One region of the Peribacillus sedimenti genome, then DNA from elsewhere that is predicted to be linked to it. Evidence: riboswitches for the same ligand, from Rfam matches in the RefSeq annotation. Region 1 holds a riboswitch; each other region holds the start of a gene.

Region 1 (7,164 bases):
CCGCTCTATCTGCATGATAGAGCGGCTTTTAGTTTGCCGAATGGCTGGATTCTCTTTTCTTTGCAAAAAAAATTTTGCACATTGCGAAAGGGGAAGGACAATTGACTCCGTTGAAGGTAGCATTGCTAGGTTTAGGAACGGTTGGATTTGGAACATTTGAAGCATTAAAAGAGCGAAAGGATGATTTGGAACAGATATTAGGACGAAAGATTGAAATATCAGGCATTCTCATCAAAGATAAAAGCAAGGACAGGGGCCTGGATCAGAATATATTTGTCTCCAAGGATTTTAAGGAACTTTTGTCATTGAAAAAACCCGATGTCATTATAGAAGCCATCGGAGGCATTGAACCTGCACTGCAATATATCGAATACGCGCTGAGACAAGGCTGCCATGTGATATCAGCAAACAAAGACTGTATTGCTAAGCATGGCACAAGACTTAAAGCCATTGCGGAAGACAATGCAGTCCGATTCGTCTATGAAGCGAGTGTCGGAGGAGGAATTCCTATTTTACGGACGCTCCGTGAGTTGCTGGTTGTAAATAAAGTAGAGCGGATTGAAGCGATACTGAATGGAACATCCAACTTCATTTTAACTTCAATGAGAGTTGACGGACATACTTTCGAAGAGGCATTATCCATTGCCCGGGAGAAAGGGTTTGCTGAACAGGATCCAGCAAATGATATTGAAGGACGCGATGCCTTTTATAAGGCGATGATAATATGTGAAGAGCTTTACGGACAACAGCCCGATTGGGACCATGTCAATGTTCAGGGAATAAAGAATATTAAAAAGGAAGAGATAAGGGCTGCCGAACAACTTGGCCTGCGTGTGAAGCATCTGGTTACCATACGCGATACACTGAAGGTAACTATATCTCCGGTCTTTATCGACTCCAGTCACCCACTTTACAATGTGGAACAGGTAAACAATGGAGTCGTCATCAAGAATGATTTATTAGGATACCTGACGCTTATCGGTGCGGGTGCTGGCGCTAAGCCGACAGCAAGTGCCATCGTTGAAGATTTTATGTCCTTGTTTCTGACAAAACATTTTAAAAGACTCAAAACATACCCAGAAAAGTTTGCTGATATACATAAGGAGCAGGACGAAACTAATGTGTTTTTCTTCAGGAACGTGGCCGACTCCGAAAAAAACAGGATTGTGAATGACCTGGAGGAAGCAGGAACCGTGCATTCATCAACAGGCGGAAGTGGGTCGTTCGCAGTTTTATATTCAGGAAAGAGGAGTGATTTTCAACACGAAAAACTTGTCAGCAAATATCCCGCAAAAATATCATTATCCGCAACACAGAAGACAGCTGCCTTAGTTTAACAATTTGGCTTTATGTCCGGGTAAAATCAAAAGACCTTGCTGAAGATTGGCCGTCAGCAGGGTTTTTGTGTTTAAATGGTAAATAGAGGAAACATATTTTGACAAGTATCAATAAATCATGCGGAGGGGAAAAATGCTATTTATTCGCAGAGAGACATTCCGGGAATACTTGCGTGTGTATCCAGTCACTAGTCTGATTGTTGCACTGTGTACGGCTGTAATGTTAATAGACTATATATTCAGCCTCTTTTATAATCAAAATCTATTATTTCGTTTTGGCTTGAACAGGGGGTTTGTTTTTGGGGGAGAATATTTTCGGATGGTAACGTATGCCTTCTTTCATGCTGGCGCTGGCCATTTACTTTCAAATATGTTTTTTACGATTGTTTTTGCACCTGCAATCGAAAGATTAATTGGCCGAATCAAGTTTGTCTTCTTGTTTTTCTGGTCCATTTTGGCTGCTGCGCTATTGAACTTGCTTTTAGATTCGCATACCCTGGTGGTGGGGGAGTCCGGGTTTGGATTTAGTCTATTCGGATTCTACTTATATATCATATTATATAAAAAACATATGATAGATCCTGCTTCTAAATCAACCATATTAATGTTCATGGCACTAGGCTGGTTTTCTACCTTTATATTCCCTGAAGTAAGCATGGTAAGCCACATTGGCGGGTTTGCTGCAGGCTGGTTATTTGCGTTCATACTTGGACAAAACAGAAATGGTTTTCAAATGATGCAAAGATCGAACCGTATGTGATAGCCGCAGTTGATAATATTTAAGTGATATGGGTAACCGTTGCTCTGCAATAAATTATGAATCTGGGAGTTTTAAGGAATTCGCCAAGGAACCATCTGTGCTCGAGGCAATTATATTCGTTAAAAGAAAGGAAGGCAGTCCGCTATCGCTGCTGCCTTCAGTCTGTCGATCAGAAAGAATGCATCAGGGTTTTGAGAAATCCTGCATTCTAGAATGTTAACAGCAAAAAGGGTTATTAATATGCGCTCGCCGCTGCCTGCTTTGCAAGTGCAGCTTCAAAATCCCGTATAAGGTCTGCTGAATTTTCGAGGCCGGCTGAAAGCCGCAGCAGACTATTGGTAATGCCGCGTTTCAATCGTTCTGGTTCCGGCATAGCTGCATGTGACATCTGTGCAGGATAGGAAAGGATCGTTTCCACTGCTCCCAGACTGACAGCGAACACTGGCAGTTTTACATTAGTAACAAAGGATTTGACTGCTTCTTCGCTCTCGAGTTCAAAAGATAGCACTGCGCCTGGACCCGCCGTCTGCTCATTATGCAGAGAATATCCAGGATGCTCGCTTAAGCCGGGATAATATACAGATTTTACAAGTGGGTGGCTGGACAGGAATTCAGCCACTTTACCGGCAGTTTCCTGGGAGTGCTGCATTCTGACATGCAGGGTTTTTAATCCTCTCATGACGAGCCAGGCATCCTGAACACCCAGAACTGCCCCAAATGAATTTTGCAGGAAGTATAGCTGATCAGCTAACTCCGGATCCTTTACAACCGCCAGTCCTGCCACGACATCACTATGGCCTGATAAAAACTTGGTAGCACTGTGCAGCACAATATCCGCGCCCAGGGTTAACGGTTTTTGTAGGGCAGGAGTGAGAAATGTGTTATCGACATAGGTGAGTGCCCCAATTTCTTTTGCTAGAGAGCTCACAGCTCTAATGTCTGTTACCTTAAGCAAAGGGTTCGATGGAGTCTCGATATAAAATGCTTTCGTATTTGACTGGATGGCGGCTTGTATGGCATCCAGGTCGGTCATATCCACGAAAGTATGGGTTATTCCAAACCTTGTCAGTACCTGAGAGACCATTCTGTATGTACCGCCATACACATCTTCAGAGATGATTACATGGTCACCTGAAGATAAGAGCAGAAATGCTGTTGAAATGGCAGCCATTCCTGAAGAAAAGGCAAAGCCCCTGGTGCCATCCTCCAATTCCGCGATAATCTCCTCGAGCGCTTCCCTTGTTGGATTGCCGCTGCGGCTGTAATCATATTTGCCGAATTTTTCAGGATCAGCCTGGTGAAAGGTAGAAGCATGATGAATAGGGAGGCTCACAGCCCCTGTTTCTTTATCATATTTAAATTTATTGTGCAATAGACGCGTCTCAAATGTACAGTCTGTATATTCGCTCATACTAGTGCCTCCTTTTTCGCGTTGATAAAAGCTTGCTCCAGATCATTGATTAAATCTTCGCTATTTTCAATGCCGACAGAAAAACGGAGCAGCCTGTTACAGACGCCGTTAGCCTCGCGGATATCTTGTGGTATGTCGGCGTGGGTTTGTGTAGCGGGATAGGTGATAAAACTTTCCACTCCGCCCAAGCTCTCTGCAAATGTTATGAGCGACAGCCCCTGAAGGAATGGGTTAACCCATTTTTCATCTGCAATCCGGAAGGAAAGCATGCCGCCGTTGCCCGGATAGAGCACATCAGTTACACTTTCGTGCTGACTTAAATATTCAAACAGTTTTTTTGCATTTCGTTCGTGCTGCTCCATTCGGAGGGACAGTGTTTTCATGCCGCGAATTAACAGCCAGGAGTCCATTGGACTAAGAACGGCACCGATGCCGTTGTGAAAATGAGCCAGTGCACTGCATAGTTCTTCTCCCTTTGCAACAATCAACCCTGCAAGAACATCATTATGGCCGCCAAGATATTTGGTGGCACTATGTATTACAATATCTGCACCACTCTGAATCGGCTGCTGCAGGAGAGGAGTGTAAAACGTATTATCGACGATGACAATCAAGCCATGCTGCTTGGCAAGATCTGCGACGGCTTTAATATCTGTTGTTTCCATAAGCGGATTAGTTGGGCTTTCGATAAATACAGCCTTCGTTTTAGAAGAAATGTTTGCCTCAATTTCTTCTAAATTAGATGTATCTACATATTTGCAGGTTAGGCCCCACTTTTTGAATCCCTGCTCCAGAAGTCGATAAGTGCCGCCATATAAGTCCTTAGAAAGTATCCATTCATCTCCTGACTGAAATAGGGCAATGACAGTCATTATGGCCGCCATGCCCGAACTACATGCAAACCCTTGATCACCACACTCCAGGTCTGCAATCGCTTTTTCCAGGATGTGACGAGTGGGATTTCCTGTCCTAGTGTAATCATAGCCGGTTGATTGTCCAATACCTTCGTGCCTATATGCTGTCGAAAAATAAACAGGGGGATTTACTGTCCCTGTTGTGGATTCACTTCGATTTCCGATCTGAGCTAAATACGTTTCGATTTTATGCATAATTTTTTCTGCTCCTTTAATAGTAATTACAGGCCTTGAGATAAAAGTTGTGAAGCGGTCCATGAGTTTTGGGGAATGGAATAAATAAAATTAAAAAAGGCCTTCTTAAGAAGAAGGCCTTTGATGTTGGATATCAGAGTCATTCTTCTTATCTGCCAAGTTACGAATAACTTGATGGAATTAGCACCTTTTCAGCAAAGCTGATGGTTGCCGAGGTTTCATCGGGCCAGTTCCCTCTACCTCTCTAGATAAGAATTTATAAATTAGATTTCATTTGAATTTACTACACATGTTTCAGAATGTCAATGAAAATTTTAAAAATTGAGATAAATAAAAATGCTTTAAAGAGGAGCCGAATTGTTAAATAAGAAATATCGAGAATAAGGGTTTTAATATTTATAGTTTCGCCTATTATTTTTAATAAGGTTGTCTTGCTTGTCACAGGCTAAGGAAGTTGATAAAAGCTCGGTAAGGCAATAATTTGAACATAAGCTGCAGGAATATATATTGAAAAATATTAGTTCTTTATGTATACTTACTTACATAAAGTAAGTAGTCGCTTAATTTTAAATAATCAAGGGAGGTAGTCAAGATGAATTTCCATCGCTACCCAAATACGTATATTGGAGAACTTAATCTCCTGGTCAAGGATTTGCATAGTTCAACTAAATTTTATACAGAAATCATCGGATTTCAGTTATTGCATAAAACAGATGCTACGGCTGTTTTCTCAGCGGATGGCGCTACTCCTCTTCTGACTCTGGAACAGAATAATGCTGCAAAACAAAGAGATGTCCGTTCTCCTGGATTGTACCATTTCGCACTGCTGCTTCCTGAAAGGACAGACTTGGCAAAAGCCCTGCTTCATCTTCTGCAGTCGGGTTATCCTTTACAGGGTGCTTCAGATCATTGGGTCAGTGAGGCATTATATTTAGCAGACCCAGACGGCAACGGCATAGAAATCTACGCAGACCGGCCTGCTGACAATTGGGAGTGGGAAAATGGACTGGTAAAAATGACAACACAAAGACTTGACGCGGAGAATCTATTGGCTGAGATTAACGGTGGAACATGGAATGGCCTGCCCAGCGATACCGTAATCGGCCATATTCATCTTCAAGTGGCTAATTTGCATGATGCGGAGAGCTTCTATTGCAATGGGTTGGGATTTGAAGTTGTTACAAGATATGGAGCCCGGGCGTTATTCGTTGCTACGGGAGGCTATCATCACCATATTGGATTAAACACCTGGAATAGTGCTGGCTCACCGCCGGCAGTTAAAGACAGTTTAGGTTTAAAGCATTATACGCTCCTATTCCCGAGCAGAGACGCAATAAAAGATGCGGCAGTCAGGCTGAAGCAATTAAACGCTCAGGTCCAGGTTGAAAGGGACGGGTCAGCAGCAGCGATAGATCCCTTCGGAATAAAGATTATCATGAAAGTCCAAGAATAAATTTTGAAAGAATGTACGGTTTGCTCGGGTTTGTGATGGAAAACTCCTGGAAGGCTCAAGTGGAAATAATAGGGGGCTTTTATGGGAAGCCTTTCAAGAGGAGGTGCTGTGTATGTCCAAACACGAAAGACCGGTCAGCTATCAACAGACATTGGGAACAAAGACAGAAAGGGCCAGGCAAATTCCTAAGGACTATGACGTTTCTGCATTTTATGACAGTGGGGTTACAGCTGAAAACCCTACTGACAGAACGAAACAGAATAAAAGTAAATAAAGAGAAGGAAAGGCATCCATTTAAGCGGGATGCCTTTCCTTTTACTTTATGATCCTTCACCCATTGCTTCTGCAAACAGTTGTTCATTTTATTTTCACCAGTTTGTCATGAGAACGTTTAAATTGATTTACTTATTAGTATTTTTATTATGATATTTTGGTTATAGCGATTGTTATAGGAATCTGGGAGGCTGAAATTATGGAAGAATTAAATATCACATTGGCTATCGCAAGCATTATGACACTGGGGTTTTATTTAGGATATACGGTCCTTCATTTCGAAAAATAAACGAGTATTTATGAGCGGTTGAATGAGACTGCTCTTTTTTGTGATTGTAAAAAAGGGTACGTGACTCTCTTAAACACTTTTTTAAAAATTCAAAGGATGCAAAAGATGCAAAAGCCGATTATCCAGTACAGAGATGCTTTTCAGTCGGGATTAGTATCAGGAAGCTGCCGCTGCGTTATCATGACATCCTGGTATTTTTGTGGAGTTTTAGTGAATTTATTTCATTTGCAAGTGAAATCGAAAATGTCTCGGGCCAGTTCCAAAATTTTAATAGGATGGGAGAATAATGTTAAAATCGTAACCGAAAGGGAAAAGAAAATAGGGACGAAATGAGGGAGGGAATAATGATGGATTTTAGAGTCGAGCGGGATACTATGGGAGAAATAAAGGTACCAGCCGATAAATTTTGGGGTGCCCAGACAGAAAGAAGCCGCAATAATTTTAAAATTGGAAACGAAAAAATGCCTTTGGAATTAATAAGGGCCTTTGCCCAATTAAAGCGTGCAGCTGCCCGTGCCAACCATGACCTGAG
Region 2 (7,164 bases), 1.7 Mb from region 1:
AGCCAAATTGACGCTTAGCCTGCTTCATGAAATGAAACGCCGAAATACTCAGTTCGGAGTAGTGACCATGTGTATTGGAGGCGGCATGGGTGCTGCTGGAGTGTTTGAACTGCTTGCATAAATGAAGGGTTCACCTTCTCCAAAAGGGAAATCATTACCTGAGCCATCTTGCCCCGCCTAAACGGGAGGGGCCCACTTTGAAAAAATCAGGAGGTACATTGACTATGACAAACCAAACTGAAAAATTAGTAAAGGGCGGAAGCTTTTTAATTGATGATATTTCTTATGAAAATGTGTTTACACCAGAGGACTATTCTGATGAACAAAAAATGATTGCCAAGACATCTGAGGATTTTGTTGTCAACGAGGTCCTTCCACAGGTAGAGCACTTGGAGAATCATGAATTTGAGCGGTCAGTAAAGCTTTTAAAGCAAGCTGGAGAACTTGGCCTTCTTGGTGCCGATGTACCTGAAGAGTATGGAGGTTTGGGCCTTGATAAAATCAGTTCTGCTTTAATTTCAGAAAAATTTGCACGTGCAGGCGGCTTTTCCATCACTCACGGGGCACATGTCGGTATCGGTTCACTGCCGATTGTTTTGTTCGGGAACGAGCAGCAAAAGCAAAAGTATCTTCCTTTGCTTGCAACTGGTGAGAAAATTGCTGCCTACGCACTTACAGAGCCAAGCTCCGGTTCAGATGCTCTTGGCGCCAAAACAACTGCCAAACTGAATGCAGAAGGCACACATTACCTACTGAACGGAGAAAAGCAATGGATCACTAATGCAGGCTTTGCTGATGTATTCGTTGTATATGCCAAGATTGACGGCGAAAAATTCTCCGCTTTTATCGTAGAACGTGAATACCCTGGAGTATCTACAGGTGCAGAAGAAAAGAAGATGGGAATCAAAAGTTCATCCACACGTACCTTAATCCTGGAAGATGCTCAAGTTCCTGTAGAAAACCTTCTTGGCGAAGCCGGAAAAGGGCATGTCATTGCATTTAACATATTGAATATCGGACGTTACAAGCTTGGGGTTGGGGCTGTCGGCGGAGCCAAACGTGCTTTTGAATTAGCCGCTGCCTATACAAATCAACGCCAGCAATTCAAAACACCGCTATCTTCCTTTAACCTTACAAAAGAAAAGCTGGCGACAATGGCTTCCAAAATTTATGCAGCTGAAAGCTCTGTTTACCGTACCGTAGGGCTTTTTGAAGAACGTATGGGCACATTATCAGAAGAAGAAGTGAAGGATGGAAAAGAAGTGGCAAAGGCGATCGCAGAATATGCGATTGAATGCTCACTAAACAAGTTCTTTGCTTCTGAAGTACTTGATTATGTAGTCGATGAAGGCGTACAGCTTCACGGCGGTTATGGATTTATGCAGGAATATGAAATCGAAAGGGCATACCGCGACTCCCGCATCAATCGAATCTTTGAAGGAACCAACGAAATCAACCGTCTGCTAGTTCCAGGCACATTCTTAAAGAAGGCGCTAAAGGGCGAGCTTCCATTGCTTCAAAAGGCACAGAGCCTTCAAGAGGAATTGATGATGATGATGCCTGAAGAGCCAGGTGATGAGCCGTTGGCACAAGAAAAGCAATTAGTTTCCAACGCCAAGAAAATCGGGCTTTTGGCAGCTGGCCTAGCCGCACAGAAATATGGCACAAAGCTTGAGCAGGAACAGGAGATTCTGGTAAACATTGCTGATATTGTTTCTTTTGCCTACGCAATGGAATCTGTAGTACTTCGTACAGAAAAGGCGATTGCTGCAACTGGACTTGAAAAGAATCAGCAAAAGGTTCTTTATACTGAAATTTTCTGCCAGGAAGCATTCAATGCAATCGAGCAGCATGCAAAGGAAACATTGATTGCTACGGAGACTGGCGATACACTTCGCATTATGCTGTCTGCGCTTCGTAAACTGACAAGACATAATCCGATCAATGTCATCGCTAAAAAGCGTGAAGCGTCTGTTAAACTGATTGAAGCTGAAAGACTAGTATTATAATTCAATTCCGGCTTTGCTGACGGGAATATCCTGCTGTTAGGTATTCCCGTTTTTATTTTTTTCTGACTTTTCTTTATTACAATGCTATACTTTCCATATAGTTTCATCTTTTTCTCTTTATTTATGTACCATTTTTATGCCATAATATCCCGGAGAGCGCTTGCTCGAACTTTGTATTGTAAATCCAAAACGGGTATTCTAACAATAGGTGGTGACGAATTTGGCCATAACATTTTACTGGTATCCAAAATGCGGTACTTGCCGGAATGCCAAGAAGTGGCTGGATAACCAGAATCTATCATACAATGAGATAAACATTGCCGAAAATCCTCCGTCAAAAGCTGAGCTTCTTGAGCTTTATCGCAATAGCGGGCTGGAGCTGAAAAAGTTTTTCAACACAAGTGGAATGAAGTACCGGGAACTCGGATTAAAGGAAAAGCTAAAGTCCGCTGCTGAGGACGAGATGCTTGATATCCTTGCGTCAGATGGAATGCTGATTAAAAGACCGATTGCAACCGACGGAAATAACGTAACAGTGGGCTTCAAGGAAGATGAGTACCTGAAAACCTGGCTTTAATTTCATAATGTAGATATGTATTTTTTCAATAGATGCTTTTTAATTACATACAATGGAGGGATTTGTTATGGCAGTACCAAAGGAGCTTTTGTATTCAAAAGAACATGAATGGGTAAAAACCGAAGGAGACACGTTCCGCGTAGGGATTACGCATTTTGCACAATCTGAGCTTGGGGACATCGTATTTGTTGAGCTTCCGGAAGTCGGCGATGAATTAACGGTCGACCAGCCTTTTGGCAGTGTGGAATCCGTTAAAACTGTGTCTGAGCTTTATGCACCCATAAGCGGAAAAGTTGTGGAAGTAAATCAAGACCTGAATGATAATCCTGAATTTGTGAATGAGTCTCCATATGAAAAAGCGTGGATGATTGTCATACAGCCATCCGATAAGGATCAATTGGACAAATTAATGAACGCAGAACAATATCAGCAAATGATCAACGAAGAATGATCTGGTAGGGAAGGCAGCTGCCTTCTCTATTTTTTCTTTCAACAAAATGGCATTCCGGTTTCTTGAATCACTATAACGGGAAAGTAGAAAACTAAAACACAGGTTTTTTTAAGTTGAACATCTGTGGCCGAAAGTAAGAATTCGAAATGACAGGTGATGACAATGGAAGATTATTCGTTGGATAAAGTTATCATTGTTGAGGGGACTTCTGATAAACGGAAAGTAAACAGTGTATTGAGAGAGCCTATACAGGTTATTTGTACAAACGGCACCATTTCCCTTTCCAGGCTGGATGAGCTTGTCGATGAACTGTTCAATAAGGAAGTCTACATCCTGGTTGACGCAGATGATTCAGGAGAAAAGCTTCGAAAACAATTTAAAAGGGAGCTGCCAGAGGCTATCCATCTCTACATTGATAGGATGTATCGTGAGGTAGCGACAGCTCCCGCTAATCACATCGCAACCGTGCTTCTAGGTGCGAATATAGATGTAAACATGGAATTTGTTGAACAAAGGATGATTTAGTCACTATGCAGGAATGGCAGGAACATGAATTAAACGCAGCCATACAATCAAAAGGTAATTTTTGCGTATTTTTATATACGCCGATGTGCGGAACATGCCAGCTAGCATCCCGTATTTTATCCATATCCCTTGAATTATATCCAGTTGTTACATGCGGGAAAATGAATCTGAATTTTTTAAGGCACTTCCCCCGGCAATATGAAATCGAAAGCGTACCATGTCTGTTGGTTTTTAAAAATGGAAATCTGCAAAATAAAATATATGCGTTTCATTCTGTTCCGTATATTTGCGACATACTTAAGCATGTAAGCAGATGATGTTCTCATCGAAGATGGCCTGTGCCCTGCATATGCCATCTTTTTAATTGTGACGAAAGGATATATTTATTTAACTAGCCTTCTTTTAGGGAATGATCTCGTCCATTGCGTGAAGCTGTGGAGTTATATGCATAGGTGTTTTTTATAGTGAACGATATTTAAAATAACCAACGAGGTCGTTCCACCTCAACCCCCGCCGAAATTTCCTTACTGCAAAGACCTTCGGGCATCCAGCCCATATAAGCAAAAGTGGATTGAATGTTCACTATATTAAAAATTTTATAGTGAAAGCCACGGATTTCCCTTATAATGTTTAGGGTAACGAAATATCAGAGGGGCGACATATGAATATGCTTCAAGATTCTATTACCCGTTTTACATCCTATAACAGAAATATCAAATTGTTGATACTAGGCAATATATTTATTCAAATCGGACTGGGAATCACGTCCATCATTTACAACTTCTATATCCGCACGCTGGGATTTGAGGAAGCTGTTAACGGTCATGTCATTTCATTAGCATCCCTGGCCACAGCTCTATTTCTAATTCCGGCAGGATTGATGGGTGACCATAAAGGAAGGAAAAAAGTATTGTTGGCAGGCTTGATTGCATCGGGGATTTTTATGCTCTTCCGGTCTGTGTTTGAATCAGAATCTTTACTGTTGACGCTTGCCTTCCTAATGGGAGCTTCCACCGCGTTTTTTCAGGTGTCCGTGATTCCGCTTCTGGCTGAAAACTCCAGTGTTGAAGAGAGGGTGCATTTATTTAGTTTTCATTTCGCCGTAACCACTGCCGCAAATGTAGTCGGGAATTTAATTGGAGGCTCTTTGACAGACGGCCTTTCACTTTTTCTGTCAGACTTGCACGCAATACGTATTTCGTTAATCATCGGTGTTATTATATTTGTTGCAGGATCTATCCCGCTTTTCAAAATTACCGAACAGAAGAGGCAGGTTCACCAGAAAAATAGCGGCCGGATGACCAAAGCAACAATAGATAGGGACAGCATCCGTATCATCGTTATTTTCTTTATCTCCCAATTATTTATTGGAACGGGATCAGGATTGGTTATCCCTTACCTGAATTTGTATTTTGCAGATCGCTTCTTAGCATCCAATTCGGTAATTGGAGTGATCTTAGCGATCGGGCAGGCTGCCACTGCCGTTGCGATGTTCGTTGGGCCTGCTTTTGTTAAGAGATTCGGTGAAGTGAAGGCTGTTATGATCCTCCAGCTCCTTTCCCTTCCGTTTTTATTGCTCACTGCCTATACGGAAAGCTTATGGATTGCTGGTATCGCTTTTCTATTCAGGCAGGCACTCATGAACGCTGGAAACCCGATTCAGATGTCCCTGATGATGTCGCTTGTAGAAGACCGTTATAAAGGCTTGGCGAATTCGATCAATCAAATGGCTTTTAATTTTGGCTGGGCATTCATGGGACCTGTATCTGCATCGTTGGTGATGAATTTTGGGGATTATTGGGGGTATGCTGCTGTCTTTACAATCACTGCATTCATCTATTTATTAGGAACCCTGTACTTTTATTTTATTTTAAAATCCTTTAAAAGAAGCGGTCAAACAGGGGAGGCGCCCGCAGCAGCATGATGCGGAAACAGCAAGGCTAGTTTAGTCAGCTGAAATTTTCTATCACAAAGTATACATTTGAATAAAAGTTTGAATTTTTCGAACAATTTGTTGACGTTATATTTTCTTCATGTTATATTTCCTTGTAAGCGAATTAATCGAATAAAGCATTCTTATCAAGAGAGGCGGAGGGACTGGCCCGAAGATGCCCGGCAACCGGTATGTAAATACACGGTGCTAATTCCAGCGGAGTATTTTGCTCTGAAAGATAAGGAGAGATACAGCCTCTTCTTAGGAAGGGGTTTTTTTGTTTCTATCTCAAGTCATTCTTCCTAGTTGAGACCGGAAAATCTTATGAAAAGGAGTGTTTTTGATGGCAGAAGAACAAAAAGGTTACAGATTTGAAACATTAAGCGTACATGGCGGACTGCAGGCGGATCCAGTTACAGGTGCACGTGCACTTCCGATTTATCCAAGTAATGCATTTTTGTTTAAAGATACTGAGCATGCCGCCAATCTATTCGGTTTAAAGGAAGAGGGATACATATATACAAGGATTCACAATCCAACAGTAACTGTTTTTGAAGAAAGAGTGGCACTATTGGAGGGCGGAATTGGGGCACTCGCAGTTTCCAGCGGTATGGCTGCGATTACGCTTGCCATCTTGAACCTTGCCTCAGCAGGCGATGAAATTGTCTCGGCATCCACGTTATACGGAGGAACCTATAATTTATTTGCGAATACATTGCCCAGATACGGAATAAAGGTCCATTTTGTGGACGCAGCCGATCCGGAAAACTTCCGCAGGGCCATTACACCTAAGACGAAAGCGATTTTCGGGGAAACTATCGGAAATCCGAGCCTGCAGGTACTGGATATAGAAACAGTAGCCTCCATTGCCCACGACGCAGGAATTCCATTAATAGTAGATAATACATTTGCAACGCCATATCTTTGCAGGCCGATAGACTTCGGTGCGGATATCATCGTTCACTCCGCCACTAAATGGCTGCTGGGGAACGGCACGACACTAGGAGGAATTATAGTAGATGCCGGAAAGTTCGATTGGAATTCTCCCAAGTTTCCTTCGTTTATAGAGCCTGATCCTAGCTATGATAATCTTGTATACAGTGAGGCTCTTGGATCGGCAGCTTATATCGCAAAAGCCCGTGTGCAGCTTTTGAGAGATTTGGGTCCGTCATTAAGCCCGCATAGCGCGTTCCAGTTTACACTGGGTTTGGAGACATTGCATGTAAGAATGAAAGAGCATATTGCCAATACCAAAAAAGTGGTCGAGTACTTGGAAGCTCACCCGGCTGTGAATTGGATTTCTTATCCGGGAAATGCAGATCATCCTGATAAGGGATTAGCAGACAAATACTTGCCGAAGGGTGCAGGAGCGGTGGTCACATTTGGAATATCAGGCGGCAGGGAAGCGGGTGCCAAATTGATAAATGCAGTCAAGCTGTGGTCACATGTTGCGAACGTCGGAGATGCTAAAAGCCTGATTATTCATCCTGCAAGCACCACTCACCAGCAGCTAGGGGCAGAAGATTTAGCAAAGTCAGGGGTTACTGAAGAATTAGTGCGTCTGTCAGTTGGAATAGAGAATGTGGAGGATTTGATCGATGATTTGGAGCAGGCAATTGAAAATGCGTCCGGAAAGGTATCGATAGCAGGAGTAAAAGTACGCTAAAGC
Region 3 (7,164 bases), 1.9 Mb from region 1:
CAGATTGACAAGCAGAGACCAGTTCATGCAAATAACCCCCATCATCCTTATCGGACCGATATCTGTAGTAATCCGACGGCTCGGCATCAATATCGATCGAGTGGTGCATGGATTCATGCAGAGCCCTGAAATCCTCGGGATCAAGAGATGTGCTCCGATCGCATAAATTATCCAGGTAGTCACTGATTGTCTGATAGGCCACGATAAAACGGATCGCAGCCCTTGCTTGACTCTCGGCAGCGAGCGCAAGAATCGATCCTCCTTCACAATGAAATGTTTTTGAATGGATGCTTGCCAACGCTTGTCTTTTCAGTTCCTGATTGGGTATTTCTTCTGCCCGCTTCTTCCAATAATTGAGCTCCTCATGTACAACGGGAAAGATGTCCCGGTATACATTTTTCATTAATGTTAAGGGGTTTGTCGGTACTGCCATAGCACACCTCGCCTAAATAATATATCCCAGTGTCTTCAACCTATTTTCAACAAACCCTAATGCATATAGAAATACATTTTCTCTTTCTGGTTCGTTAAATATTTCATGATAAAGCCCAGGCCACTCTTTATAATGCTTTTCACTGCAGAGAATGTAATTAAACCATTCCCGCACCGGCCTTTTATCTACTATTTTATCATCTCCCCCTTGCATTAAGAGAACGGGAATGTCCTGTAATTCAGGGATTTCGTCAAAAGCATCCTTAATTGAGCTGACCAGTTCCCGGTACCATCTGACAGATACTTTGGTAACGAACAGGCTGTCATTCATGTCTTCATCCTTAATATCAGGATTTCTCGTTGCCATTTCCGGTGTCAGCTCTGGGTCAACCCTATATTTCGGATGAACTAGATTCAGTATTTTTGAAGCCGTATTTTTCATCCGTGATGGGTATGATGCCAATCCGAGGCAGGGTGATGAAAGAATGACCCCTGCCAAGTCATGCTCTTCTTGCTGAAGGAGCCTGATTGCAATAAGTCCTCCCATACTATGGCCCAGTACGAAAACAGGAAGGGAGTACTTATAGGCCTCGGCAATCCAGCTTCTGACTGCAGTTAAGTATTCATCGAAAGAATCTATATGCCCGCGAAATGCACGGGTGGTCATTCCCTGTCCGGGAAGGTCGCCCAAAATAACATGATATCCTGCTGATTTCCACATTTGGGAAAGCCATTTATAACGGCCATGATGTTCTAAAGCACCATGTACGATGACGATCACGGCTTTAGCAGAGCCCTCTGCTTGTAAGCTCCACATAGATAGAACTCCTCCTCCAGACAATATATAGATGGTAATAATGTGAAGAGATTTACTCTGCAATCTTTTCCGGATTGCGATATATTATCTTTATATAAGATAATACCGAAAAGTTCCATACGACGGAAAGGATTTGATTCTGAAATGAGTATCTACCCATACAAAGAATATAGCCCTGACATAGCGGATAGTGCATATATCGCTGAAAATGCCATAGTCACAGGCAATGTTTCTATTGGTGCTGAGTCGAGCCTATGGTTTAATTCCGTGATCCGCGGAGATGTTGCACCCACCATCATAGGGAAAAAGGTGAATATCCAGGATAATAGCGTATTGCATCAAAGCCCGAATAATCCTCTGATCCTTGAAGACGAAGTCACGATTGGACATCAGGTAATCCTCCACAGCTGCAAAATCAGGAAAGGAGCCCTGATTGGAATGGGTTCAATTATCCTTGATAATGCTGTAATTGGAGAAGGCGCCTTTATAGGTGCAGGCAGCCTGGTTCCACAAGGGAAAGAGATTCCGCCAAATGTGCTGGCCTTCGGAAGACCGGCACGTGTAATTCGCGAGCTGACAGATGAAGATAGAAAAGACATGCAGCGAATTTCCCGAGAATATGCGGAGAAAGCCCAATATTATAAACACGCGAAAAAAATTAAGTGAGTGCCCGAATACGAAGGAAAAAAAAGCCGATCGTACTCCCTTCATTGGTTTTATTATTGTTTTCCATCAAGCAATTTAATCACCATAGCAATGCAAAAAGGACCCATACCAAGTCTGAAGATTTACTTACTTGGTATGGGTCCTTTTATTAATATATTTATTAGGCCTGGGATCTAAGTGCTTCAGCTTTATCCGTGCGTTCCCAAGGCAGTTCAACATCAGTACGGCCAAAGTGTCCGTAAGCTGCTGTCTGCTTGTAGATAGGGCGGCGAAGATCAAGCATATTAATGATGCCGGCAGGGCGAAGATCAAAGTTTTTCCGTACTAGCTCTACCAGTACATCTTCACTTACAGTTCCTGTGCCGAATGTATCCACAGAAATCGAAACGGGCTGTGCGACACCGATCGCATAAGCCAGCTGTACCTCAACCTTGTCAGCAAGGCCTGCTGCTACAAGGTTCTTTGCAACATAACGTGCTGCATACGCCCCAGAGCGGTCCACCTTTGTAGGATCCTTTCCAGAGAAGGCGCCGCCTCCATGGCGAGCATACCCTCCGTAAGTATCCACAATGATTTTGCGTCCAGTCAGCCCCGCATCACCTTGTGGCCCTCCAATAACGAACCGTCCTGTAGGGTTAATGAAATATTTTGTATTTTCATCTATTAATTCAGCAGGAACGACAGGGTTAATCACATGCTCTTTAATATTGCGCTGGATCTGGTCCAGGCTGATTTCAGGATGGTGCTGAGTAGAAATAACGATGGTATCAATGCGCACTGGCTTGTCATTCTCATCATACTCTACTGTAACCTGGGTTTTGCCATCAGGCCGCAGATATGGAAGAATATCCTCTTTGCGCACTTCGGTCAGGCGCCTGGCAAGCTTGTGTGCCAATGAGATAGGAAGCGGCATAAGCTCTTTTGTTTCATTTGTGGCATAGCCGAACATTAATCCCTGGTCACCAGCACCAATGGCCTCAATTTCTTCATCGGTCATTTGGCCTTCACGCGCTTCCAACGCTTGGTCCACACCCATCGCAATGTCGGGTGACTGTTCATCGATCGATGTCAAGACAGCACAGGTTTGAGAATCGAAACCATATTTTGCCCGTGTATATCCAATATCGGCTATCGTTTCTCGAACAATTTTAGGGATATCTACGTATGTAGATGTTGTGATTTCTCCTGCAACCAGGACAAGTCCGGTTGTAACTGAAGTTTCACACGCAACACGCGCATTCGCATCCTTGGATAGAATGGCATCCAAGATTGAATCTGAAATCTGGTCACAAATCTTATCAGGATGACCTTCAGTAACAGATTCAGAAGTAAAAAGACGGCGTTTCTTGGACATCTTATTTCCTCCTAACAAAAAAGTATGTGCAGGCATCTGAATGAGGGAGTACAATAGTGAGGTTACCCCATTGAAAGGTACATAAACGACTCACTTTTTCTTCAGCCTGGCTAATCGACGGAGTTCATTCCCTTTAGGTTTCTATCATAGATTGTTTTATAGTCAATTTCCCGAATATTTTAACTCAAGGTGACATCGCTTTCCTGACTACATGAAAAAAACCTATCCACTTGAGAGGAAAGGTTGTTGTCAGAACAGCTATCCTTTCACTCTTATCGTTCAAGGGTTTAAAAACCTTGCATCAGGTTAGCACCATCGCCAAATATTCCGGTAATAATCCGTGCTCATTTACAGCAGGTTCATTCCGGTATATCGGCAGGTTGCCGGGTTTCATAGGGCCTGTCCCCTCCACCAGCTCGGGATAAGAGAATCCGTACAAGGTAAAATCATAACAAAATAACGAAAAATGTCAAATATTTTGTTGTCAATGAATCGAACATTTGCCGTCTTCACATTCCGTTCTAAAAAACAATCTACGGCGGTCGGCAATATAACGATAAAGGGGCCGGCCAATAATCCCGGCAAACGGAAGGTACGCTAAAATGCCGAATGGAATCAAAAGTGGGCAGCGCAGCATGATTCTCCTTACAGCATAGAATCCCCTTAATAGTTGCCGTTTATGTGTAATTAAGTGAAGTTCTTTTCTTAATTGTTTCTGATCTATAGATAATTTATAATGTTGTGTTGTCGCATAATCCTGAAGCGGGATCCATTGTATGGTCTGAAACCAATCAAATGAAGAAATATATTTTTTTGTCTTTTGGCAAAGAGTACATTCGGCATCGTACAATGCTATATCTTTCATCCTTCTTCACCTCTCCCATAAAATCTATATTATATTATCGCACATATGAAAACCGACAAAACACATTTCAGCTCAAAATGGACAAAACAAAAAAACGGTGACAAGATTCTGAAAAACCATCACCGAAAAGTTTTGAATAGTATAGACTAATTGAATAAATGTGTTATACTAATCGTATTATTACGTTAAATTCAAAAATAAAAGGATGGTATCTCATATATGAATTATGTCAGCACTTCAAATGGGTTGCATGAGTTATTGGCCGGGAGCAACGCGCGTGTACAACTTTCAGTCCCTCAATTAGTTGAGAAGGTTTTGAGCCGAAAGGAAGGAGTACTGACATCTACTGGGGCAGTAAGAGCCGAAACGGGGAAATATACGGGCCGGTCTCCAAAAGACAAATATATCGTTGAAGATGAATCCGTTATAAAGAAAGTGGACTGGGGCCCTGTAAATCAGCCGATTTCAAAGGAAGCCTTTGCTAAGCTATATGACAAGGTGATCCTTCATTTAAAAGAAAAAGAAGAGTTTTTCGTTTTTAAAGGCTATGCTGGCGCAGATCATAAATATAGACTTCCTATTCAGGTAATTAATGAATATGCCTGGCATAATCTTTTCGCCCATCAGCTTTTTATCCGTCCCATTGAGGAAGAACTCCAGGGTCATGACGCCCAGTTCACTGTGATTTCAGCTCCTGATTTCAAAGCTGACCCAGTTTTGGATGGTACAAAGTCCGAGACGTTCATAATTATTTCTTTTGAGCGGCGAACTGTTCTTATCGGCGGTACAGAATATGCAGGTGAAATGAAAAAATCGATTTTTTCAGTCATGAATTATTTACTCCCAGAGCAGGGAATTCTCCCAATGCACTGCTCCGCAAACGTCGGCAGAGAAGGAGACGTTGCACTGTTCTTCGGTTTGTCAGGTACAGGGAAAACAACTTTGTCTGCTGACACCAGCCGCAAATTAATCGGTGATGATGAACATGGCTGGTCTCCAAACGGAGTATTCAACATCGAGGGTGGCTGTTATGCGAAATGCATCAACCTCACAAGGGAAAAAGAACCACAAATCTTTGATGCCATCCGTTTCGGTGCCGTATTGGAAAATGTGGTTGTGGACCATGATACAAGGGTAGCAGATTATGATGACAATTCATTGACAGAAAATACCCGGGCAGCCTATCAGATTCAATCTATTGGCAACATTGTAGATCCCAGCATTGCAGGACATCCAAATACCATTATCTTTCTGACTGCGGATGCCTTCGGCGTGCTTCCTCCAATCAGCAAGCTATCGAAGGAACAAGCAATGTTCCATTTCTTAAGCGGATATACCAGCAAATTGGCTGGAACTGAGCGTGGTGTGACTTCACCTGAAGCTACCTTCTCCACCTGCTTCGGTTCGCCGTTCCTGCCGCTTCCGGCTACCCGCTATGCCGAAATGCTTGGTGAGAAAATCGATCAGCATGGCTCCAAGGTATATCTGGTAAATACAGGCTGGACTGGGGGAGAGTATGGAGTGGGCAGCAGAATGAAGCTTGCATACACTCGTGCGATGGTACAGGCTGCATTGGAAGGCGAATTGAACAATGTCGAAACAATCAAGGATGAAATCTTTGGCCTTGATATCCCTGTTCATGTACCAGGCGTCCCTGACGAGGTCCTTCAACCAAGAAAAACATGGGTGGATAAAGATGCTTACGAGGCAAAGGCTAATGAGCTTGCGTCCAAATTCCGCTTCAACTTCAAAAAATTTGCCGATGTAGCTCCTGAAATTGAAAAGTTTGGCGGACCAATTTCCTAAATCGCCCGTTTCTTACACATTTTTCGCTCTGCATAACATGTAAAAAGCCGAATTCCTTTAAGGAGTTCGACTCAGATTGTCCACAAAAGGGGTCTGGAATGTTCTCATTCCGGACCCTTCTTGTAAACTCCATCGCTATTTGAACAAATAGAGCCCAGGAAAGCGAAGCGCCTGGAACGGAAATCAATGGACTCAATTAGCAAGCCAAACAAAAAACTGTAGGCAACCTCAATTTTCTTAGTTTGTCTACAGTTTTTCACATGGTTATACAATCAAACAGTCTTCCACTCTAAAGCTGCAAAAACCAAGGGGCAGCTTTATCACATAAAGTTTTAGTTTGTTGAGTTTAAGGAGATTAATCGATAAGTCAAAAGGGTGTGATTGTTTTCCCATTCCACTTTTATAATCTCACCTGTCCCGCTGGATTCCCCCTGTACCGTCTTTCTTACATCAATAGGAATATCTATTGGATATAGCCGGTACCCCTCTTTCTGCAGAGTAAATATATTTTCTTCCCTGCGCTTCTCTCTTCCTTTCGTAACAATCATGGTGTTCAGCTCTAAAGGCATCCCCATAATAGTTTCCTCCTAAAAAAACGCATTTGTACTTGAATTATATCATTTTTCTCCGGCTTGTTTCATCCATCTTGTCAGATCCCTGACCACCTGCCGATTTATTGCCGGAGGAAAGTAATGGGTGAACTGTGTGAAATACCAGCTTTCTACGTATTTCCTCTTCATTTTAAGCGTTTTTTCCAATCGGAATGCATGTTCAACAGATACATTTGTATCCTTTTCTCCATGGATGATCAACACCGGAACATCAATCTCGTCAGCCCGAAATAAAGGTGTCCGGATTTCATATTCATTCGGATACTTGTTCGGGCTGCCGCCAATCACACGTTTCATCATCCTTCTTAAGTCACTTCGTTCTACATAGGTCAGGAACATATCAGATACTCCTCCCCATGTTACTAGAGATGCGGCTGTTTTACAGTGGATAGCTGTCCATAATGCCATGACACCTCCCCGGGAGAAACCGAAAATATGAATGCAATCCCTTTTCACCCTGTCATGGTATTCAAGAAGCTTAAAACCAGAAATGGCATCATATCTGTCTTCTCCGCCGAAATCCTCATCACCCTCTCCTCCTTGGTTCCCGCGATAAAAAGGGGCAAAAACGATAAATCCCTGGGCTGCAAACTGTGTGATTCTTGAGGGCCTG

What was found. Region 1 has a riboswitch for S-adenosylmethionine ahead of V1500_RS05145 (methionine biosynthesis PLP-dependent protein). Riboswitches for the same ligand answer to the same signal wherever they lie in the genome.
Region 2: it holds a riboswitch for S-adenosylmethionine, as region 1 does, so the genes downstream of both, V1500_RS21775 (O-acetylhomoserine aminocarboxypropyltransferase/cysteine synthase family protein) here and V1500_RS05145 (methionine biosynthesis PLP-dependent protein) in region 1, are expected to answer to the same signal.
Region 3: it holds a riboswitch for S-adenosylmethionine, as region 1 does, so the genes downstream of both, metK (methionine adenosyltransferase) here and V1500_RS05145 (methionine biosynthesis PLP-dependent protein) in region 1, are expected to answer to the same signal.

The regions. Positions count from the first base shown of each region.
Region 1 covers NZ_CP143547.1:1,005,836-1,012,999, forward strand. The annotation lists gene V1500_RS05130 (homoserine dehydrogenase) at 102-1,337, shown strand; gene V1500_RS05135 (rhomboid family intramembrane serine protease) at 1,471-2,097, shown strand; gene metC (cystathionine beta-lyase) at 2,333-3,508, opposite strand; gene V1500_RS05145 (methionine biosynthesis PLP-dependent protein) at 3,505-4,617, opposite strand; SAM riboswitch class I at 4,763-4,872, opposite strand; gene V1500_RS05150 (VOC family protein) at 5,210-6,070, shown strand; gene V1500_RS05155 (hypothetical protein) at 6,183-6,344, shown strand; gene fumC (class II fumarate hydratase) at 6,980-7,164, shown strand, end outside.
Region 2 covers NZ_CP143547.1:4,427,376-4,434,539, reverse strand. The annotation lists gene V1500_RS21810 (acetyl-CoA C-acetyltransferase) at 1-121, shown strand, start outside; gene V1500_RS21805 (acyl-CoA dehydrogenase family protein) at 225-2,009, shown strand; gene V1500_RS21800 (arsenate reductase family protein) at 2,230-2,586, shown strand; gene gcvH (glycine cleavage system protein GcvH) at 2,654-3,037, shown strand; gene V1500_RS21790 (toprim domain-containing protein) at 3,200-3,562, shown strand; gene V1500_RS21785 (thioredoxin family protein) at 3,568-3,879, shown strand; gene V1500_RS21780 (MFS transporter) at 4,224-5,486, shown strand; SAM riboswitch class I at 5,636-5,740, shown strand; gene V1500_RS21775 (O-acetylhomoserine aminocarboxypropyltransferase/cysteine synthase family protein) at 5,839-7,161, shown strand.
Region 3 covers NZ_CP143547.1:4,251,961-4,259,124, forward strand. The annotation lists gene V1500_RS20800 (tetraprenyl-beta-curcumene synthase family protein) at 1-433, opposite strand, end outside; gene V1500_RS20805 (lysophospholipase) at 446-1,249, opposite strand; gene V1500_RS20810 (gamma carbonic anhydrase family protein) at 1,394-1,915, shown strand; gene metK (methionine adenosyltransferase) at 2,076-3,269, opposite strand; SAM riboswitch class I at 3,539-3,697, opposite strand; gene V1500_RS20820 (thiol-disulfide oxidoreductase DCC family protein) at 3,754-4,134, opposite strand; gene pckA (phosphoenolpyruvate carboxykinase (ATP)) at 4,354-5,940, shown strand; gene V1500_RS20830 (DUF2584 domain-containing protein) at 6,273-6,515, opposite strand; gene V1500_RS20835 (alpha/beta hydrolase family protein) at 6,558-7,164, opposite strand, start outside.